Regions from separate parts of the Clostridium saccharoperbutylacetonicum N1-4(HMT) genome, predicted to be linked through region 1. Evidence: predicted binding sites of a transcription regulator. Region 1 holds the regulator's gene; the other holds the start of a gene.
The links. Region 1 encodes Rex, which represses fermentation and respiration genes when NADH is low (regulators of the CRP and FNR family bind a similar motif). Its sites were predicted from a motif close to ATTGTTAANNNNTTAACAAT; they were not measured.

Region 1 (18,765 bases):
AGAAATTATTATACCCATTTATTTTCAAATGGGTATAATAATAATATAGAATAATTTCGAAACTCAAGTTTTAAAATTAAGAGATGGCGGTAAGTGGAAAATGTAATTGGCAAAAAAGAAATTGAATGGATTTTAGAATAAAAAGACCAATAACGTCAGTGTGGCAACTGCTACATGCATAGGGTTATCAGCGGTGAAATTATTAAAACAAGATGCTAATGCAGTTATGGTTGTATTACCATCAGATCACTACATTCAAGGTGAGAAGAATTATATAGATACCATATCTCAAGGAATTGATACGGCTAATAAAAGAAGATGTATTGTTACCCTTGGAATTGAACCAAGTAGACCTGAAACGGGGTATGGGTATATAGAAATGGGAGAACGAACTACTGGGAATATACCAACGTATAAAATTGCTAGATTTACTGAAAAGCCAAATTTAGAAGTAGCTAAAGATTTTATATTAAAAGGAACGTATTTATGGAATTCTGGAATGTTTATATTTAGAGCAGATGTTATTTTACGAGAAATAGAGAAGTATCTGCCTAAGTTGCATAGATCGTTAATGGAAATATATAAAAGCCTTGGTGAAGAAAATGAAGAGTCAGTGATAAAAGAACAATATGAAATGATCGATGGAATCTCAATAGATTTTGGAGTAATGCAAAGAACAAGAAAGGCATATGTTATTAAATGTGACTTTAGTTGGGATGATATGGGCAGTTTTGGAGCTCTAAGCAGATTGTTAAACACTTATAGAAATAACAATATATCGAAAAATGTTTATGTAGATGACTGTGAAAATTGCTCGATATTTGGGAATAAGAATTTAATAATTGGATTTGGAATAAAGGATTTAGTTGTTGTTGATGCTGGAGATGTAATACTTGTCATGGATAAGAACAAAGATCAGGAAATAAAGCATTTAATTAATAAACTTAATGAAAATCAGGAATATAGTAAATTTCTATAATTAATAAGCTGTTTCGAGAATATTAGGATGAGTTCGGAACGGCTTTATTAGTTTTGGTGCTTAGCTATTATTGGGTGATGATACATATAATACTTGGACAAATTATTATATAAGCTATTGAAAATTTATACTCAGAGTATTATTATAAATGTACACGATAAATTTAAATTAAATTTTAAATTATTTAAAATGGTAAACGGTTAATATGTAAAGGGAATTTAACAGATATGTAGAGGATGTGATCAAGCTTTGATGATTAATACTCACAAAATCATGGCTGAGAATATTATAAAGCGTGCAAATACGAAGAGTATTTATTTACTCAATGATAAAAGGTTTATTTGGGGGAACATCAAACCAGATTGTGCGCCTAAATATAAATTCAAGAAGCATTATTTTGATGAAAGTATAGAAATGATAATTGATAAAATTATATATTTATCTTCACTAACGTTAGAAGATGTGTATTTTGATTTAACTGTTGGTAAATTTAGTGAAGAACTTGGAGTAATATGTCACTTTCTATGTGACTTTTTCTGTGCGCCTCATTATTATAGATGGGAATTTAAGAATACTAAGGCAGTTAAAAAGCATATGGCCTATGAAAATAGATTAGCAAAGATAGCTAAAGAATTTAAGCCCTTAGGCATAATTAATACAAATGTAAAGTCAAGTAATATAGAGGAATTTATATTAGAATTGCAAAAGCAATATAATGGCGCAGTAGAATTTAAGAATGATCTAACGTTTTCGTATTATGTTTGTGATAGTGTATTAAATATGATTTTAAATAATGTATTTTTAAATGATAAGAAAGTTAGTAAAGCAATTTAGCTTATAAAATATCTTAAAATAGAATAAAACTATTTTAGGATATTTTCATTTGAAGAAAAAATATGAAAAATAATTGTATTATCCTTGACATAAAATTATATAAGTATGGTAGAATAATAAATTATGATGGTAAATAGAATTAAGCACCAAAAATGAACTGCTTTGTTAAAGAATACTAATTGTCATTAATATTTAGATGGACAATAGGGATTTAAAGCGAGTTATAAAAATAATTAATTGTTAAGATAGGAGATAAGCATGGACAAGAGTAGAAATATATCTATGGCGGTTATTAAAAGATTACCAAAATATTATAGATATCTTGAAGAATTGATGAAAAATGATGTTGATAGAATTTCTTCAAAGGAATTAGGCGAAAAAATAGGATTTACTGCATCACAAATTCGTCAAGATTTAAATTGCTTTGGAGATTTCGGACAACAAGGGTATGGATATAATGTTAAGGAATTGTATAATCAAATTAGCTCTATTTTAGGGTTAGATAGGGGATACCAGGCAGCTTTAGTTGGAGCAGGAAACATCGGACAAGCGGTATCTAATTATTCTAGATTTGAAAATTTAGGATTTAAAATAACATCTATATTTGATGCAAATCCAAAGTTAATAGGAATGAGAATTAGAGATGTAGAAATAAAGGACATAGATGATATGTCAACTGTTTTGCAAGAAAGAAAAATTGATATAGGAATAATTTGTGTTCCAAGAAAAAATGCTCAAGTAGTTGCAGATGAATTGATAAAAGGCGGAGTAAGAGCTATTTGGAATTTTGCACCTGTAGATTTAGTTGTTCCAGATCATGTAAAGGTGGAGAATGTTCATTTAAGTGAAAGTTTACTGACTTTAATTTATTTATTAAATGAAAGTGATAATTAAAAAATAGATGAAAGAAAATAATAGACTTGATAATAGTCTATTATTTTCTTTTTTTTATATTTATATTTAATGAGGCCTAACATTCTAAAGGTAATATATGTGCTGGAATATTATTGTAAAAGGCTTTTAAGTTAGGCATATTTAACTAAATCTTATATTAAAATATAAGATTTTATTGCAAATAACTTGTGTACGTATTATAATTTTAAATATGGTTTGATATTTTTTAAACATACTTGTTATAATATTAACAAATGTGTTTGAATTATAATAAAAAGTTATTCAAATAAAATTAATATGCAAGTTTGAAGGAGGATTTTAACATGGAATTAAAGAATGTGATTCTTGAAAAAGAAGGACATTTAGCTATTGTTACAATTAATAGACCAAAAGCACTAAATGCATTGAACTCTGAAACATTAAAGGATATTGATGCAGTTTTAGATGATTTAGAAAATGATACTAATGTATATGCCGTTATAGTAACTGGTGCAGGAGAAAAATCTTTTGTTGCTGGAGCAGATATTTCAGAAATGAAAGATCTTAACGAAGAACAAGGTAAAGAATTTGGAATTTTAGGAAACAAAGTTTTCAGAAGATTAGAAAAATTGGATAAGCCAGTTATTGCAGCAGTATCAGGATTTGCTCTTGGTGGCGGATGCGAACTTGCTATGTCATGTGATATTAGAATAGCTTCAGTGAAAGCTAAATTTGGTCAACCAGAAGCTGGTCTTGGAATAACTCCAGGATTTGGTGGAACTCAAAGATTAGCTAGAATTGTAGGGCCTGGAAAGGCTAAAGAATTAATATATACTTGTGACTTAATAAATGCTGAAGAAGCATATAGAATAGGTTTAGTAAACAAAATAGTTCCATTAGAAAGTTTAATGGATGAAGCTAAAGCTATGGCTAATAAAATTGCAGCTAATGCTCCAAAGGCAGTTGCTTACTGTAAAGATGCAATTGACAGAGGAATGCAAGTAGATATAGATGCAGCTATATTAATAGAAGCAGAAGACTTTGGAAAGTGTTTTGCAACAGAGGATCAAACTGAAGGAATGACTGCATTTTTAGAAAGAAGAGCAGAAAAGAATTTCCAAAATAAATAATATTATTAATTGTAAATAATATTATAGAATTTTGCTAAAAATCTATTTGAGATTTATATATAGTTTGTTATAAAGTAGGTTTAAATAACAAGGAGGGTAATTTAATGAATTTTAAGTTAACTAGAGAACAAGAATTAGTGCAACAAATGGTTAGAGAATTCGCAGTAAATGAAGTTAAACCAATAGCTGCTGAAATCGATGAGACAGAAAGATTCCCTATGGAAAATGTTGAAATAATGGCTAAGTTAGGAATGATGGGTATCCCATTTTCTAAAGAATTTGGTGGAGCAGGCGGAGATGTACTTTCATATATAATCGCTGTAGAAGAATTATCAAAAGTTTGTGGTACTACTGGAGTTATACTTTCAGCTCATACATCACTATGTGCATCAGTAATTAACGAAAATGGTACTAAAGAACAAAGAGAAAAATATTTACCTGATCTTTGTAGTGGTAAGAAAATTGGTGCTTTCGGATTAACTGAACCAGGTGCTGGTACAGATGCTGCAGGACAACAAACAACTGCTGTATTAGAAGGTGACCATTATGTATTAAATGGTTCAAAAATATTCATAACAAATGGTGGAGTTGCTGAAACTTTCATAATCTTTGCTATGACAGATAAATCAAAGGGAACTAAAGGAATTTCTGCATTTATAGTAGAAAAATCATTCCCTGGATTCTCAATAGGAAAATTAGAAAATAAGATGGGTATCAGAGCATCTTCAACTACTGAATTAGTTATGGAAAACTGTATAGTTCCAAAAGAAAACCTATTAAGTCAAGAAGGTAAGGGATTTGGAATAGCAATGAAGACTCTTGATGGAGGAAGAATTGGTATAGCTGCTCAAGCTTTAGGTATTGCAGAAGGAGCTTTTGAAGAAGCTGTTAACTACATGAAAGAAAGAAAGCAATTTGGTAAACCATTATCTGCATTCCAAGGATTACAATGGTATATTGCAGAAATGGATGTTAAAATCCAAGCTGCTAAATACTTAGTATACTTAGCAGCAACAAAGAAACAAGCAGGTCAACCTTACTCTTTAGAGGCTGCAAGAGCTAAATTATTTGCTGCAGATGTTGCAATGGAAGTTACAACTAAAGCAGTTCAAATCTTTGGTGGATATGGATACACTAAGGAATATCCAGTAGAAAGAATGATGAGAGATGCTAAGATAACTGAAATCTATGAAGGAACTTCAGAAGTTCAAAAGATGGTTATCGCAGGAAGCATTTTAAGATAGGAGGACTTTTATAATGAATATAGTAGTTTGTGTAAAACAAGTTCCAGATACTACAGCAGTAAAAATAGATCCTAAAACTGGTACATTAATAAGAGATGGTGTTCCATCAATAATGAACCCAGAGGATAAACATGCTTTAGAAGGTGCGTTACAATTAAAAGAACAAGTTGGAGGAAAAGTTACTGTAGTTAGTATGGGACTTCCAATGGCTAAAGCAGTTTTAAGAGAAGCATTATGTATGGGAGCTGATGAAGCTATCCTATTAACAGATAGAGCTATGGGAGGAGCTGATACTTTAGCTACTTCAAAAGCAATAGCAGGTGTAATAGCAAAATTAGATTATGATTTGGTATTTGCTGGAAGACAAGCAATTGATGGAGATACTGCACAAGTTGGTCCAGAAATAGCTGAACATTTAAATATTCCTCAAGTAACTTATGTTCAAGATGTTAAAGTTGAAGGAAAATCACTAATTGTAAACAGAGCATTAGAAGACGGACATCAAGTAATTGAAGTTAAAACTCCATGTTTATTAACTGCAATCGAAGAATTAAATGAAACAAGATATATGCATGTTGCAAAAATCTTCGAAACTTCTGATGATGAAATCAAAGTTATGAGTGCAGCTGATATAGATGTAGATGTAGCTGAATTAGGACTTAAAGGTTCACCTACAAAGGTTAAGAAGTCAATGACTAAAGAAGTTAAGGGCGCAGGAGAAATCGTAAGAGAAGCACCTAAAAATGCAGCATACTATGTTGTAGGAAAATTAAAAGAAAAACACTACATCTAAGATAATAGGAGGGTAATTTATTATGAATATAGCAGATTACAAAGGCGTTTGGGTCTTTGCTGAACAAAGAGAAGGCCAATTACAAAAAGTATCTTTAGAACTACTTGGTGAAGGTAGAAGAATTGCTGATGAATTAGGAGTAAAGTTAACAGCTTTATTACTTGGAAATAATATAGAGACACTCGCTAAAACTTTAGCAGAACATGGTGCAGATGAAGTTTTAGTTGCTGATGATAAAAACTTAGAACATTATACAACTGAAGGTTACACTAAAGTTATTTGTGACTTAGCAACTGAAAGAAAACCTGGAATCTTATTTGTAGGAGCTACTTTTATTGGAAGAGATTTAGGACCAAGAATAGCTGCTAGATTATCTACTGGATTAACTGCTGACTGTACATCATTAGATGTAGATGTTACAAATGGAGATCTTTTAGCAACAAGACCAGCCTTTGGTGGTAACTTAATGGCTACAATTGCATGCCCAGACCATAGACCACAAATGGCTACAGTAAGACCAGGAGTATTTGCCAAAATTACTACTGATCCATCTAAATGTAATATTGAAAAAGTTACTGTTAAATTAGCTGATTCAGATATTAGAACAAAAGTATTAGAAACAATTAAATCAAAGAAAGATATCGTTGATATAGCTGAAGCTGATTTTATAGTTGCTGGAGGTAGAGGAGTTGGAAATAAAGAAAACTTTACACTACTTAAAGAACTAGCAGATGCTTTAGGTGGAACTGTTGCTGGATCAAGAGCAGCTGTTGAAAAAGGATGGATTGATGGAGCATACCAAGTTGGTCAAACTGGTAAAACTGTTAAACCTCAAATATATATAGCTTGTGGTATATCAGGAGCTATCCAACACGTTGCTGGTATGCAAGATTCAGATCTTATAATTGCTGTTAATAAGGATGACTCAGCTCCAATAATGAAGATTGCTGATTATGCAATAGTTGGAGATCTTACAAAGGTAGTTCCAGAATTAATCGCACAAGTTAAAGAAATTAAGAGTGCTGAATAATTAATTAAATTAATGAAAAATATAATCCTTAGTTAAAATAGTGGTATTTTAACTAAGGATATCTATAATTATGAATTTTGAGGAGGAAAAGTCAATGAAAAAGATTTTTGTACTTGGAGCAGGAACTATGGGTGCTGGTATCGTTCAAGCATTCGCTCAAAACGGTTGTGAAGTAATCGTAAGAGATATAAAGGATGAATTTGTTGATAGAGGAATAGCTGGAATATCTAAAGGTTTAGAAAAACTAGTAGCAAAGGGAAAAATGACTGAAGAAGATAGAGAAGCTATACTTTCAAGAATTTCAGGAACAACTGATATGAATTTAGCTGCTGACTGCGATTTAGTAGTTGAAGCTGCAATCGAAAACATGAAAATTAAGAAAGAAATCTTTGCAGAATTAGATGGTATTTGTAAACCAGAAACAATTTTAGCTTCAAATACTTCATCTTTATCAATTACTGAAGTTGCTTCAGCTACAAAGAGAGCAGATAAAGTTATCGGAATGCATTTCTTCAACCCAGCTCCAATAATGAAGTTAGTTGAAGTTATCAGAGGAGCTGCAACTTCTCAAGAAACTTTTGATACAGTTAAAGAATTATCAGAAGCAATCGGAAAAACTCCAGTAGAAGTTGCTGAAGCACCAGGATTTGTTGTAAACAGAATTTTAATTCCAATGATAAATGAAGCTACTTTCATTTTACAAGAAGGTGTAGCATCTGCTGAAGATATAGATGCAGCTATGAAGCTTGGAGCTAATCACCCAATGGGACCTTTAGCATTAGGGGATCTTGTTGGTTTAGACGTATGTTTAGCTATCATGGATGTTTTATATAATGAAACAGGAGATAGCAAATACAGAGCTAGTAGTTTATTAAGAAAATATGTTAGAGCTGGATGGCTTGGAAGAAAGTCAGGAAAAGGATTCTACGATTATTCTAAATAGTAATATAAAAAATCTCAAGAGAAACTATTCTTTTGAGATTTTTTTTCAAATGTAAAGGATTTTTAGACTTTTTATAGAAATATATCTAATATAGGAAAAATTCTGAAAATTCCTATACTTATACAGATATTTTGAGGAGGGTTATTAAAATTATGATGAGATTTACATTACCAAGAGACATTTATTATGGAAAAGGATCACTAGAGCAGTTAAAGACTTTAAAAGGTAAAAAAGCAGTACTAGTACTTGGTGGGGGATCAATGAAGAAATTCGGTTTCGTTGATAAAGCCTTAGAATATTTAAAAGAAGCTGGTATAGAAGTTAAATTAATTGAGGGTGTAGAACCAGACCCATCAGTTGAGACAGTATTTAAAGGTGCTGAAACAATGAGAGAGTTTGGCCCTGATTGGATTATTTCAATGGGTGGAGGATCACCAATAGATGCTGCAAAAGCTATGTGGATATTCTATGAATACCCAGACTTTACTTTTGAAAAAGCAGTGGTTCCTTTTGGATTACCAGAGCTTAGACAAAAAGCAAAATTCATTGCAATTCCATCAACAAGTGGTACAGCTACAGAAGTAACAGCATTTTCTGTAATTACAGATTATAAGACAGAAATAAAGTATCCTTTAGCTGATTTTAATATAACTCCAGATATAGCTATAGTTGACTCAGAACTAGCAGAAACAATGCCTGCTACATTAACAGCTCATACAGGTATGGATGCATTAACTCACGCTATTGAAGCTTATGTAGCAACATTACATTCACCATTTACAGATCCATTAGCATTACAAGCAATTGAAATGATTCGTGATTTCTTACTTAAATCTTATGAGGGAGATAAAGATGCTAGAGAACAAATGCATTATTCACAATGCCTAGCAGGTATGGCATTCTCTAATGCATTACTTGGAATAACTCATAGTATGGCTCATAAGACAGGAGCAGTATTCCATATACCTCATGGATGTGCAAATGCTATTTATCTACCATACGTAATTGATTTCAATAAAAAGACTGCATTAGATAGATATGCTTATATAGCTAAGAGACTTGGATTAAGTGGTACAACTGACGATGAATTAGTAGATTCATTAACAAACTTAATTAAAGAGTTCAATAAGAAGATGTCAATTCCACTTACATTAAAAGAATATGGTATTGATGAAGAAGTATTTAAAGCAAAAGTTGATATGATTTCTGAGAGAGCTATTGCAGATGCTTGTACTGGATCAAATCCAAGACAATTAAATAAAGATGAAATGAAGAAGATATTTGAATGCATATATTATGGAAATAAGGTTGATTTTTAATATCTAAGCTATAAAAGGTTTCGGGACAATGTTCTGAAGCCTTTTTAATTTGAAGTTTTAATAAATTTTCTGAATTGGAGGATTATATTGGAATTAAGTGATATAATATATTAATAAATAATCATTTTTGACAAGGTGGGGAATTAATGTTAAAAGAGATGGTCAAAAAATATAGAGAAGAGAAATATGATTTAAATTGTGCAGAAAGTATTATATATGCAGCTAATGAAGAATATGATTTGAATCTTTCGAATGAAACTTTGAAAGTTATGTCTGGATTTGGAGGAGGAATGGGAATTGGTCATATTTGTGGAGTTATAACTGCCTCAGTAGGTGTGATTGGAGTGATGTTCACTGAAATAAGCGGACATAAAAGTCCAAGAGTAAAAGAAATGACACAAGAATTTATAAATAATTTGCAAGATAAATTGGGATATATTAAATGTGATGATTTAAAAAAGGAATATACTAACGTAAAAAAATGCACACTAATGATAGAAACAGGTGCAGAAATTTTAGAAGAAATTATTCTCAAAGAAAAGCAGAATAAAATATTATAGATTTTCAAGGGAGAAAGATATAAATGGATTATAAGTCAGTAAAATTTCATGATAATTATATAGTGATAGAGGAGGTTAAAAATTTTAAATTAAAGCATATATTTGAATGTGGTCAAATTTTTAGATTTGAGGAAATTGCAGAAGGTCACTATATTGTAATTGCATTTGGAAAATTGATTGAAGTTAAAGAGGAAGGTGCAAATATAATAATATATAATGCAACAGAAGAGGAAGTTAATGAAATTTGGATTAAATATTTTGATTTAGATAGGGACTACTCAGAGATAAAGCAAGAACTTTCAAAAGATCCGTTACTTAAACAAAGTATAGAATTTGGATATGGAGTGAGAGTTTTAAATCAAGATCCTTTTGAAATGTTAATCAGCTTCATAATTTCTGCAAGAAATAATATACCTTCAATAAAAAAGACTGTGAATAAAATATCAAACAAATGGGGAAAAGAAATTATATATAAAGAAAAAACATATTACGCATTTCCAAGCATAAATGAAATTAAAGATGCTACATTGGAGGAAATACAAGAAACAGGAGCATCGTTTAGAAGTAAATACATATTAGATACGATTAAAAATGTTTATGCATCTGACAAGGTGATGGATGACTCGAATTTAGATAAAAAAAATAGTTATCTAAAATATAACTTAGATTATATTAAAAATTTGAAGGATGATGAGTGTCATGAGGCTCTTCAAGAATTCAAAGGAGTAGGAGCTAAAGTGGCTGATTGTATTATGCTATTTTCTATGGGTAAAACTTCGGCATTTCCAGTGGATGTCTGGGTTAAGCGTGCAATGATTCATTTTTATGGTGCAGAAAATTCTTCATTAAACAAAATTAGAATATTTGGAAGAAATGAGTTTGGTAAGCTTTCTGGATTTGCACAACAATATTTATTTTATTATGCAAGAGAAAACAAAATTGAGGTTTAAGATTAATATTTCCCAAGGTGTGATATTTTAGTTTATTAGTAAATAAATATAAATAGAGAATAAGTCAACTAAACTAGAGATATTCTGTTATGAATAAGGAAAATCCTTATATACAAAATTAATATTAAATCAATAAGTGAATTGATTTAATATTCTGCAGAATTTAAAGTGTGTTGACTTATTATTTTTTATATATTAATATAGGCAAAAAATTACTGTTAGAGCGGAAAAATCAGAAAATTTAAACTTATATGATACTTGTTATATTTTTAACAAGTATGTGTTATAATTATGCCGTGCTATTAAATATAAGATTAAAATTACTTTTGGGAGAGTGTATATTAATGTTTCAATTTGAAAATCGACTTTTAAAGCTAAAGCATGAAGTTCTTACTAGAGTTGTAGTGTTAGCAAAAGAAAACAAACTTTGTAAAGAGGAGTTAGAAAAAATTCCTTTTGAAATGATTGTAGGAGATGAACCTAATTATCGAGAAACTGTTGATAGAGAAAGAAATATAGTACTGGAAAGAGCAAAGCTTGCTGCAGGTTATATGCCAAATGGCAAAAATGGACAAGAACTAGTTGAGATAGATGAAGAAAAACAGATATTGTATGTTATAAAGGAAGCATGTGACAGATGCCCAACAAATAAGTTCCAAGTTACTGATTCTTGCAGAAATTGTGTTGCACACAAGTGTCAAAGTGTATGTAATTTTGGGGCAATTTCATATGTTAATGGAAAAGCATATATTGATCCAGATAAATGTAAAGAATGTGGAATGTGTAATAAGGTATGTCCTTATGATGCTATTGCAGAAGATATGAGACCTTGTAAAAAAGCATGTCCAACAGGAGCCTTAAGCTATAATGCTGACGATTTAAGAGCTGAGATTACTGAAAGTAAATGCGTAAATTGTGGTGCGTGTATGTCTGAATGTCCATTTGGTGCTATAGAAGATAAAAGTTCATTAGTTAGAGTTGTTAATAGATTAATGGAAAAAGAAAATATTTATGCTATAGTTGCACCAGCGATAACAGGTGAATTTGGCGCAAAGACAACATATGGACAAGTAAAAAATGCAATTAAAGCATTAGGGTTTACAGATATGGTAGAAGTAGCATGCGGTGCAGATGCAGTTACTGTACATGAAAGTACAGAATTTGTAGAGAGAATGGAAAAAGGGGATAGCTACATGACAAACTCATGTTGTCCAGGCTTTCTAAGTTATATTGAAAAAATGATGCCAGATCAAGCTGAAAGAATTTCAGGAACTGTTTCTCCTATGGTAGCTACGGGAAGATATATAAAAGCAAAGCATAAAGATGCTAAAGTTGTATTTATAGGACCTTGTACTGCTAAGAAAAGTGAAGTATTGATTGAATCAATAAAGGATGCTGTTGATTATGCATTAACTTTTGAAGAATTAATTGCTTTATTTGATGCATTTGAAATAGATCCTGAAAAATGTGAAGATATAGTAGTTGATCAAGCATCAATCTTTGGTAGAAATTTTGCTGTAGGTGGTGGTTTAACTGCAGCGATAGAAAACTTCATCCAAGAAAAAGGTGTGGAAATTGAATTCAAACCTGTTAAAGTTTCAGGTGGAGCAGAAATAAAGAAAACTATGACTATGGCTAAAGTAGGAAAATTACCAGGAAATTTCATTGAAGGAATGATGTGTGAAGGCGGATGTATAAATGGAGCTGCAAAAATAGCACCTGTTATGAAAGCAAAGGCACCTTTCACAAAAATAAATCAACAAACAACTATTAAAACTGTATTATCAAATAAGGCATTAGAAGAGTATCATAATATTGACTTAGAAAGATAGTTTGTTTTTGGAAAAATATATATTTCTTATTATAGCTTAAATGTAGATATAAACTCTACTCAGGAGTATTTTCTTGAGTAGAGTTTTTCATTATAAATAAAAAGTAAGAAAAATTGAGAAAGTTTAAGCAAATTAAATATATTTTGAGATAATAGGTAATATTCGCTTAAAAATCGGGTATAATATTAGAAGTAATGTTTGAATTATATGGATATAAAGGATATTATAAATATGTTAGCACTCGACAGTAACGAGTGCTAACAGAAAAAAGCAACAATAATAACATAATTATTTTAAGGAGGGTTTTTCATGAAAATTAAACCACTTGGTGAAAGAGTTGTAATCAAAAAATTAGAGGCAGAAGAAAAGACTAAAAGTGGAATAGTCTTAACTGGTACTGCAAAAGAAAGACCACAAGAAGCAGAAGTGGTTGCAGTGGGTCCTGGAGCTGTCGTAGACGGAAATAGAGTACCTATGGAAGTAAAAGTTGGAGATAAGGTTTTATACTCTAAATATGCAGGATCAGAAGTTAAAGTTGATGGTGAAGAATATACTATTTTAAAACAAGATGACATATTAGCAATAGTAGAATAATTGAGAGTGCATTGCTAAATAATTTTAATTTAAGAAGATAGAAAGATATAAATAACATACAAAAAAGGAGAGTGTTATATAAATGGCTAAGATGTTAAAATTCGGTGAAGAAGCAAGAAGATCTATGCAAATAGGTGTAGATAAATTAGCAGATACAGTTAAGGTTACTTTAGGACCTAAAGGTAGAAATGTTGTATTAGATAAGAAATTTGGAGCACCATTAATTACAAATGATGGTGTGTCAATTGCAAGAGAAATAGAACTAGAAGATCCATATGAAAATATGGGAGCTCAATTAGTTAAAGAAGTTGCGACAAAGACTAATGATGTAGCAGGAGATGGAACTACAACTGCAACTTTGTTAGCACAAGCAATAATCAGAGAAGGATTAAAAAATGTAACAGCTGGAGCTAATCCTATTTTAATCAGAACTGGTATTAAAATGGCTGTAGAAAAAGCTGTTGAAGAAATTAAAAAGATTTCTAAGCAAGTAGATGGAAAAGAAGATATCGCTAGAGTTGCTGCAATTTCAGCTGCTGATGAAGAAGTTGGTAAGTTAATTGCAGATGCTATGGAAAAAGTAGGAAATGAAGGCGTTATTACAATAGAAGAATCTAAATCAATGGGAACTGAATTAGATGTAGTTGAGGGAATGCAATTTGATAGAGGATATGTATCACCTTATATGGCTACAGATACTGAAAAAATGGAAGCAGTTTTAGAAAATCCATATATATTAATAACTGATAAGAAGATTTCAAATATTCAAGAAATCTTACCAGTGCTTGAACAAATCGTTCAATCAGGTAAAAAATTATTAATTATTGCTGAAGACATTGAAGGAGAAGCAATGGCTACATTAGTAGTTAATAAATTAAGAGGAACATTCACTTGTGTAGCTGTTAAAGCACCAGGCTTTGGAGATAGAAGAAAAGAAATGTTACAAGATATTGCAACATTAACTGGTGGAACTGTTATAGCTGAAGAGTTAGGAAGAGAATTAAAAGATGTTACTATTGATATGTTAGGTACAGCTGATAGTGTTAAGGTTAATAAAGAAAACACTGTTATAGTTAATGGTAAGGGTGATTCTAATGGAATAAAAGAAAGAATTAACCAAATCAAAGTTCAAATTGAAGAAACAACTTCAGAATTTGATAAAGAAAAATTACAAGAAAGATTAGCTAAGTTAGCAGGTGGAGTTGCAGTAATTAAAGTTGGTGCAGCAACTGAAACAGAACTTAAGGAAAAGAAACTTAGAATTGAAGATGCTTTAAATGCAACAAAAGCAGCAGTTGAAGAAGGAATAGTAGCTGGTGGTGGAACAGCTTATGTTAATGTAATTAATGAAGTAGCAAAATTAACTTCAGATGTTGCAGATACTCAAGTTGGAATAAGCATAATTGTAAAAGCATTAGAAGAACCAGTAAGACAAATAGCAGCTAATGCAGGAGTTGAAGGTTCAGTAATAATTGAAAAAGTTAAAAATAGCGAACCAGGTATAGGATATGATGCATTACATGATCAATATATCAATATGATTAAAGGTGGAATAGTAGACCCGACTAAGGTTACTAGATCTGCTCTTCAAAATGCAGCATCTGTAGCTTCAACATTCCTAACAACAGAAGCAGCAGTAGCTGATATCCCATCTAAAGAACCAGCAATGCCAGGTGCTCCAGGAATGGGAATGGACGGAATGTACTAAAATTAAAAATGACATATGTTAATGAAGTAATTAGAGGAGTAATTTTACTCCTCTTTTTGATGTGAGAAATATAATGGTTTTATTTATTATAATTGTATAAATTAATGAAGAAGTAGACATAATTTAAACTAAAACTGAGAAAAGGAGTTTTGGTTTAAGATGATAAAGCACGGTAGCAAGATTGAAATAAAACATGTATATTATAATGATAGAAAAAGAAAAGAAGGATTTACTTTAATAGAGATGATAGCTGTAATTGCTATGATAGGAATTTTGGCTGCAGCACTTTTACCCAAAATAGGTGGTTATATAAAACAGGCTAAAAAAACAAAAATACTAGATCAATGCAGAAAAGTTGTTATGGCAGTTGATTCCTATAATCTTACAAGTAATACACCTGTAGAACAAACTGCTACCATTGATGACGTTGAAAAGGTAGCTGGAGTTGAAACATATTTAGATGGAGTTTCGTTAAGTAATTTAGATACTGAAAAGACAAATATCAAGAAATGTTATGATATTGTGGCGGGAGAAGAATTTGATATAGATAATGAAGAAAAGTTAATAAATTAAGATATTATGCAATAAAAACGATTATATATAAATTATAATTTAGAAAAAATGCAATTTTAATTTCAAATTTGTTGACTTTAGAGTACACATACATTATAATAATTTTAATTCAAAAACATAAAATATTTAAAAGCTTATATATACCTTGAATATGGCAAGGAGTATCTACCGGAAACCGCAAATTTCTGACTATAAGTGATATTGGTATAGGATAAGACTAAGGTTTTATTGGCATATTAACATCACTTTTGAGGTTAATGTGCTTTTTTTATATATAAAAATAATATAAAAATGCAAGAAAAAAATCATTAATAATTTAAAATGAAATAAATAAATCAAAAACTGGGGAGGATTCATAATGGCAAAAATAATTAAGACAGCATATACTTTTGATGATGTATTATTAGTACCTAACAAATCTGAAATATTACCAAGGGAAGTAAGTACAAAGACAAAGTTAACTAAGACAATAGAGTTAAATATTCCTTTAATGAGTGCAGGAATGGACACAGTAACTGAATCAAAAATGGCGATTGCTATGGCAAGAGAAGGCGGAATCGGAATTATACATAAAAATATGACTATCGAACAACAAGCCAAAGAAGTAGATAGAGTTAAGAGACAAGAAAATGGTGTTATTACAGATCCTATATATTTATCACAAGATCACCTTATTCAAGATGCAGAAAATTTAATGGCTCAATATAGAATATCAGGAGTTCCTATAACTACTGAAGAAGGAAAATTAATCGGAATAATAACTAATAGAGATATAATTTTTGAAACAGATTTTCAAAGAAAAATTTCAGAAGTAATGACTAAAGAAAATTTAATAACTGCATCTGAAAGTACTACTGTAGAAGAAGCTAAAGAAATATTAAAAAAACATAAAGTTGAAAAATTACCTTTGGTTGATGAGAACGGAATCTTAAAGGGATTAATCACAATGAAAGATATCGAAAAGGTGAGGAAATTCCCAAATGCAGCTAAGGATAGTAAAGGTAGATTATTATGTGGGGCAGCAGTAGGGGTTACTGGAAACATGATGGAAAGAATTGATGCTTTGGTTAAAGCGCAAGTTGATGTTGTTACACTTGACACAGCTCACGGACATTCAAAGGGTGTTTTAGATGCAGTAACACAAATTAAGAAGGCTTACCCAGAACTTCAAGTAATAGCAGGAAATATTGCAACGGCTGAAGCTACAGAAGATTTAATAAAAGCTGGAGCTGATTGTGTTAAAGTTGGTATTGGACCAGGATCAATTTGTACTACAAGAGTTGTAGCAGGAGTTGGAGTTCCTCAATTAACAGCAGTTATGGATTGTGCGGAAGTTGGTAGAAAGTACGGAATTCCTGTAATTGCAGATGGTGGACTTAAATATTCAGGAGATATAGTTAAGGCATTAGCTGCTGGAGCTTCTGTAGCAATGATGGGGTCATTATTTGCAGGTTGTGATGAAGCACCAGGAGAAATGGAAATATATCAAGGAAGAAGTTACAAGGTTTATAGAGGAATGGGTTCTCTAGCGGCTATGGAATGCGGATCAAAGGATAGATATTTCCAAGAAGGAAATAAAAAGCTAGTTCCAGAAGGCGTTGAAGGAAGAGTAGCATATAAAGGTCTTGTTTCAGATACTATATTCCAATTATTGGGCGGAATTAAATCAGGATTAGGATATTTAGGATCGAAAAACTTTGATATTTTATATGAAACAGCTAATTTTGTAGTTCAAACAGCTTCAGGTCAAAGAGAAAGTCATCCACATGACATTAATATTACTAAAGAAGCACCAAATTATAGTGTAGGACAATAATAAAATGCACAGTTTACAATGAAGAATAAACCACTCATGTGAACTGTGCATTACTTAATTTTGTTAAGTATAAACCATTTATTATTATGTATATAAAATTCAATATAAAGATTGCTATAATTTATTGATAAAAACTATTAGATAGTTAATAATAGAAGGTATAAGATTAGTTTAGGAGGATAACATGGATAGAGAGTTAGTTTTAGTCGTTGATTTCGGCGGCCAATATAATCAATTAATAGCGAGAAGAGTAAGGGAATGCGGAGTATATTGTGAAGTTCATCCTTATAATTTAAGTATTAATGAGATAAAAGAAATGAATCCAAAGGGAATTATCTTTACAGGTGGGCCTAATAGCGTATATGGTGAAGATTCTCCTTTATGCGATAAAGCTATTTTTGAAATAGGAGTACCTATCCTTGGCATATGTTATGGATCTCAACTTATGTCTCATATGCTTGGAGGAAAAGTTGCAACAGCACCTGTAAGCGAGTATGGGAAAACAAAAGTTAATGTAAATGTAGAATCTAAGCTTTTTAATGGTGTATCACTTGAAACGATTTGCTGGATGAGTCATACTGATTACATAGAGAAGGAACCAGAAGGATTTAAAGTAACAGCACAAACTCCAGTGTGCCCAGTTGCGGCTATGGAATGTGAAGCTAAAAATTTATATGCAGTTCAATTCCATCCAGAAGTTATGCATACACAAGAAGGTACAAAGATGCTTTCAAACTTTGTATTTAATGTTTGTGGGTGCAGTGGAGATTGGAAAATGGATTCTTTTATTGAAAAGACAATTGAAGAAGTACGTGAAAAAGTCGGTAATGGGAAAGTACTATGTGCATTGTCTGGTGGAGTTGATTCATCTGTAGCTGCAGTATTACTTTCAAGAGCTGTTGGAAAGCAGTTGACATGTGTATTTGTCGATCATGGATTACTTCGTAAAAATGAAGGTGATGAAGTTGAAGCAGTATTTGGACCTAATGGTCAATATGATTTAAATTTCATACGTGTAAATGCACAAGAAAGATTTTATGAAAAGTTAGCTGGAGTAGAAGAGCCAGAGCAAAAGAGAAAAATCATTGGAGAAGAGTTTATAAGAGTATTTGAAGAGGAAGCTAAAAAAATAGGAGTAGTTGATTTTCTTGTACAAGGAACTATTTATCCAGATGTAATTGAAAGTGGACTTGGAAAGTCAGCAGTTATAAAATCACATCATAATGTTGGAGGACTTCCTGATTATGTTGATTTTAAAGAGATAATAGAACCACTTAGATTATTATTTAAAGATGAAGTACGTAAGGCAGGACTTGAACTTGGCATACCTGAAAAATTAGTATTCAGACAACCTTTCCCAGGACCTGGACTTGGAATACGTATCATTGGAGAAGTAACAGCTGAAAAAGTCAAAATAGTTCAAGAAGCAGATGCAATTTATCGTGAAGAAATTGCAAAAGCAGGTATTGATAAAGAAATTGGCCAGTATTTTGCAGCTCTTACTAACATGCGTTCAGTAGGTGTTATGGGAGATGAAAGAACATATGATTATGCAATTGCTCTTCGAGCTGTAACTACAAGTGATTT
Region 2 (3,998 bases), 2.9 Mb from region 1:
TAAGAGAATTTTATTGCTGATATAATAACTACAAGCCCAATAACTGCCAATGCCTTTTTAATTAATTTCATTATAAATCGCTCCTTTGTTACGTATTAATATTATCTATAGATATCCAAATACTTATTCAAGTAAATAACACCAATTTTTATATTATCCTGTAACAAAAGAGAAAATCACAGATATTATACTATATATATTCAAATGGTCAATTGACAATTTTCAATATTCAATTTTAGTAACTATTTCAAGTTGTTCAAATCAATGTAGTCATATATCAAAATAAAAGATTTTAAAAAAGAGTACCAATATATGATATATGTGATATTTTGTAAATTATGTTATAATACTATTAAAAATAATAATTTAATAAACAATAGTAATATATTGTTCATCAACTTAAAAAGGCAGCAATGCCTAAATATATATGTGCATATCTTATATAATACCAAAATTTGTTATGAAAATTGCTCATTTATAGAATTAAAATAAAAAATGTAAAGAATTAGGAGGAAAATATGAAAAAATTATTAATTGCTGTACTAATACTTGGAACTATTAATTTTACAGGATGTGACCCCAAAAGTGCAGACGATAAGGCAGTAAAAGAAACAACTAGATCTACAACTACTACAGATACTAAAACAAACAATGATAAAACTAATGCAGCTAAATCTGATACAACAGCCACTACAGCTAAAACTGATACAGCTAGAGCAACAACTAGTGATGGCAAACAATTAGGTTATGTAAAAAAGTTGTATGAAGAAAGTGGAAGTAAGTATATTTCAATACAATATATACAATGGTTGTCAGGAGAAGAAGCTATTAAGGCTATAATGGAAGATGATAAATGTACAAGAGAAGAAGCACAGTCTAGATATACTAATGATTATTATATAAGAGATAAAAACAAAGAAGTAAAAAAAGTAAAAGTTTCAAATAATGCTACTTATAGTATAATTAAAACTGGTGCTGAAGCAACTAAATCAAACTTTGATGAAGTAAAGAAAGAGCTTGGAGAAACAACACAAGGAATTTTATGTGATGTAACTATAAAAGACAATGAAGTTACAGATTTGAAACAAAAATATCACCCATAATAGATTATAAAGTTAATTTGTTGGATAATATAGTAACAATCAAACTTCAAATTCTCGAGTTTGATTGTTACTGTTTTTTTAGATTTCAAAGAGTTATATAGTGATTTAAAAAGAAGTATACATCCAAACTTATTAGAAGTAATGAAAAACGCTGGTTACTAAAAATTATGAGTGTAATAGTAAGACTAATCAACAATTTTCTTTCTCTGTGATCTTCTCCATTAATTGATTATTGATAATTAGAATATCTATACTTTATTATTTGAAAGCTTTTTTGTAAATTGCTAATATTTCTTCTACACTTGTATCTCTTGGATTACCTGGTGTACATGCATCTGCAAATGCTGATTCAGAAAGCGCTTGTAAATCTTCTTCTTTAACACCAATTTCATTTAACACTTTTGGAATTCCAACATCTTCTGAAAGTTTTTTAACTGCGTCAATAGCTGCTTTTCTATATTCATCTTGAGACATGCTATCTACGCCTTGAACTCCCATTGCTCTTGCAATTTCTCTATATTTATAACCAGTTGCTTCTGCATTATATTCCATAACATATGGTAATAATACCGCATTAGCAATTCCATGCGGAGTATCATAGAAAGCTCCAAGTGGATGTGCCATTCCATGAACAATACCTAATCCTACATTACTAAAGCCCATACCTGCAACATATTGTCCAAGAGCCATATCTTCTCTTCCCTTAGGCTCATTGTTTACTGCACTTCTAAGGGAACGTCCTATAATTTCAATAGCTTTTAAATGTAAGGCATCAGTTAATTCCCAAGCTCCCTTTGTAATATATCCTTCAATAGCATGAGTTAAAGCATCCATACCTGTAGCTGCTGTTAATCCTTTTGGCATTGATGACATCATTTCTGAATCAACTACTGCAATTACTGGAATATCATGTGGGTCAACACATACAAATTTACGTTTCTTTTCTTCATCTGTAATTACATAGTTAATTGTTACTTCAGCTGCAGTTCCTGCTGTTGTTGGTACTGCTATTATATCAACGCACTTATTTTTTGTGTCAGCTACACCTTCAAGACTTCTTACATCTGAAAATTCAGGATTTTTAACTATTATACCAATAGCTTTTGCAGTATCTATTGATGATCCCCCACCAATTGCTAATAAATAATCAGCACCAGCTGCCTTGAACTTTTCTATACCTGCTAGAACTACATTTATAGTAGGATTTGCTTTTACTTCATCAAAAATTTCAAAAGCTAAATTATTTGCTTTTAATAAATCTGTTACTTTTGTAGCTACATTAAATTTAATTAAATCTCTATCAGTTACAGCTAAAGCTTTTTTGTAACCTCTAACTTTAGCTTCAGCAACAATATTTTCAATTGCTCCTGCACCTATATAGCTTGTTTCATTTAATATCATTCTATTTGCCATTTTAATCAATCTCCTTTAAATTTTTTATATTTTAATATGATATTTAACGCTTACTATGTTAAATTATTAACTTTTATAATTATGCTAAACTGTTGTCAAATATTGACCATAAATAATTGATCATTGACAACTGATAATTATCAATGTTTAATTACCCTCGAGGGGTCCCAAGGGTAATTTTAATTTTCCATATTATAATTATATTAATAAGTTATTTGAAACTATTATGGTTAAGGAGTTATAGTTTATACTTTTGGTTAATATGTTTCTAAATAACTATATTAGCTTAAATAGTCTTCTGAAATACTTACATTAAAATCTCTTGCTAAATCTCTAAAGTTTTGAGAAGTTATTGTTTGTTTCTTTCCACCCATTGCTAGAACTTTTACTAAGATTTCAGCAGATTTTTCTACTGTGTCCATAAGTCCAAAAGTTAAATCTAAAGTTTCTCCTGAACAGAACATTCCATGGTGTGCCCAAATTACAACATCATGACTCTTCATTAATTCACCAGTTGCATCTGCAATTGCTGATCCTCCTGGAACCATCCAAGGAACTATTCCAATTCCACTTGGGAACACTACAGGACATTCAGTTGCCATTTCCCATAATTCTCTAGTAAATACTGCTCCATCTAAAGGTAATACAAAAGTTAAAGCAATTACATTAGTAGTATGAGAATGCATTATAACTCTATGAGCTCCATTTGTTTTTTCCACCTTAATTGAGTGACTCATTAAATGTGAAGGTAATTCACTTGTTGGCTTAGCACCATTTGTTAAGCCCCAAACTATTTTATAATTTTCACCCTTTTCATCTATTTTAACTATCCCTGCATTTTCTTCTAAACAAACTGTCATGTTTCTTATAAATTTTCCACTTCCAGTTACTAAGAAGTATTCATTAGCTAAATTTTTAACTGTTACACCTATTGGAGTGTAAGCTGAATCTTCATTAATAAATACCTTTACTCCAGCAACTTCTTCTTCAGTAAGTCTATATGTAATATTTCCACCATTTCTTTCATGCCAACCCTTAAGCCATGCATCTTCTGTTATCTTTTTAAAGTTTTGTATAAATTTCATATCTTCTAAAGCCATTTTTATTCCTACTTTCTTTTATTAATTAATTGTTCTCTAGTTTCTCTTTGATAATTCAGTTTTTTCATATTCTTTAACTTCACTAATCCACTTTTCACCTACAGGAACATTATTCTTTTCACAGTAGTAATTCCAAATGTCACCTATTGGATAAGTTTTAAATTCTTCCATTAAAGCTAATCTTTCTGTGAAGTTACCTTCATCTTGTAATTCTTTTAATTTAGCATTTGGAGTTAACATTGCATTTAATAATGCTTTTATCATATTTCTTGAACCAATTGTCCATGCTACAATTCTGTTAATACTTGCGTCAAAGAAATCAAGTCCAATGATAACTCTATCTAATGCATCATTTCTTACTATTTCTTTAGCTATTTCTTTA

Region 2: fucO (lactaldehyde reductase) is a predicted target of Rex. The motif match lies at 2,571-2,590, and genes of this name have one in related genera.

The regions. Positions count from the first base shown of each region.
Region 1 covers NC_020291.1:498,578-517,342, forward strand. Annotated here, with positions in the region: partial or broken gene CSPA_RS02115 (mannose-1-phosphate guanylyltransferase) at 167-979, shown strand; gene CSPA_RS02120 (zinc dependent phospholipase C family protein) at 1,232-1,813, shown strand; gene CSPA_RS02125 (redox-sensing transcriptional repressor Rex) at 2,072-2,707, shown strand; gene CSPA_RS02130 (short-chain-enoyl-CoA hydratase) at 3,031-3,816, shown strand; gene CSPA_RS02135 (acyl-CoA dehydrogenase) at 3,921-5,060, shown strand; gene CSPA_RS02140 (electron transfer flavoprotein subunit beta/FixA family protein) at 5,074-5,853, shown strand; gene CSPA_RS02145 (electron transfer flavoprotein subunit alpha/FixB family protein) at 5,876-6,883, shown strand; gene CSPA_RS02150 (3-hydroxybutyryl-CoA dehydrogenase) at 6,978-7,826, shown strand; gene CSPA_RS02155 (NADPH-dependent butanol dehydrogenase) at 7,979-9,145, shown strand; gene CSPA_RS02160 (C-GCAxxG-C-C family (seleno)protein) at 9,292-9,705, shown strand; gene CSPA_RS02165 (DNA-3-methyladenine glycosylase family protein) at 9,729-10,655, shown strand; gene CSPA_RS02170 (4Fe-4S dicluster domain-containing protein) at 11,000-12,487, shown strand; gene groES (co-chaperone GroES) at 12,797-13,081, shown strand; gene groL (chaperonin GroEL) at 13,164-14,789, shown strand; gene CSPA_RS02185 (type II secretion system protein) at 14,949-15,362, shown strand; purine riboswitch at 15,477-15,574, shown strand; gene guaB (IMP dehydrogenase) at 15,721-17,178, shown strand; gene guaA (glutamine-hydrolyzing GMP synthase) at 17,363-18,765, shown strand, end outside.
Region 2 covers NC_020291.1:4,124,832-4,128,829, forward strand. Annotated here, with positions in the region: gene CSPA_RS18515 (galactose ABC transporter substrate-binding protein) at 1-71, opposite strand, end outside; gene CSPA_RS18520 (hypothetical protein) at 519-1,103, shown strand; gene fucO (lactaldehyde reductase) at 1,362-2,516, opposite strand; gene rhaD (rhamnulose-1-phosphate aldolase) at 2,798-3,616, opposite strand; gene rhaA (L-rhamnose isomerase) at 3,653-3,998, opposite strand, start outside.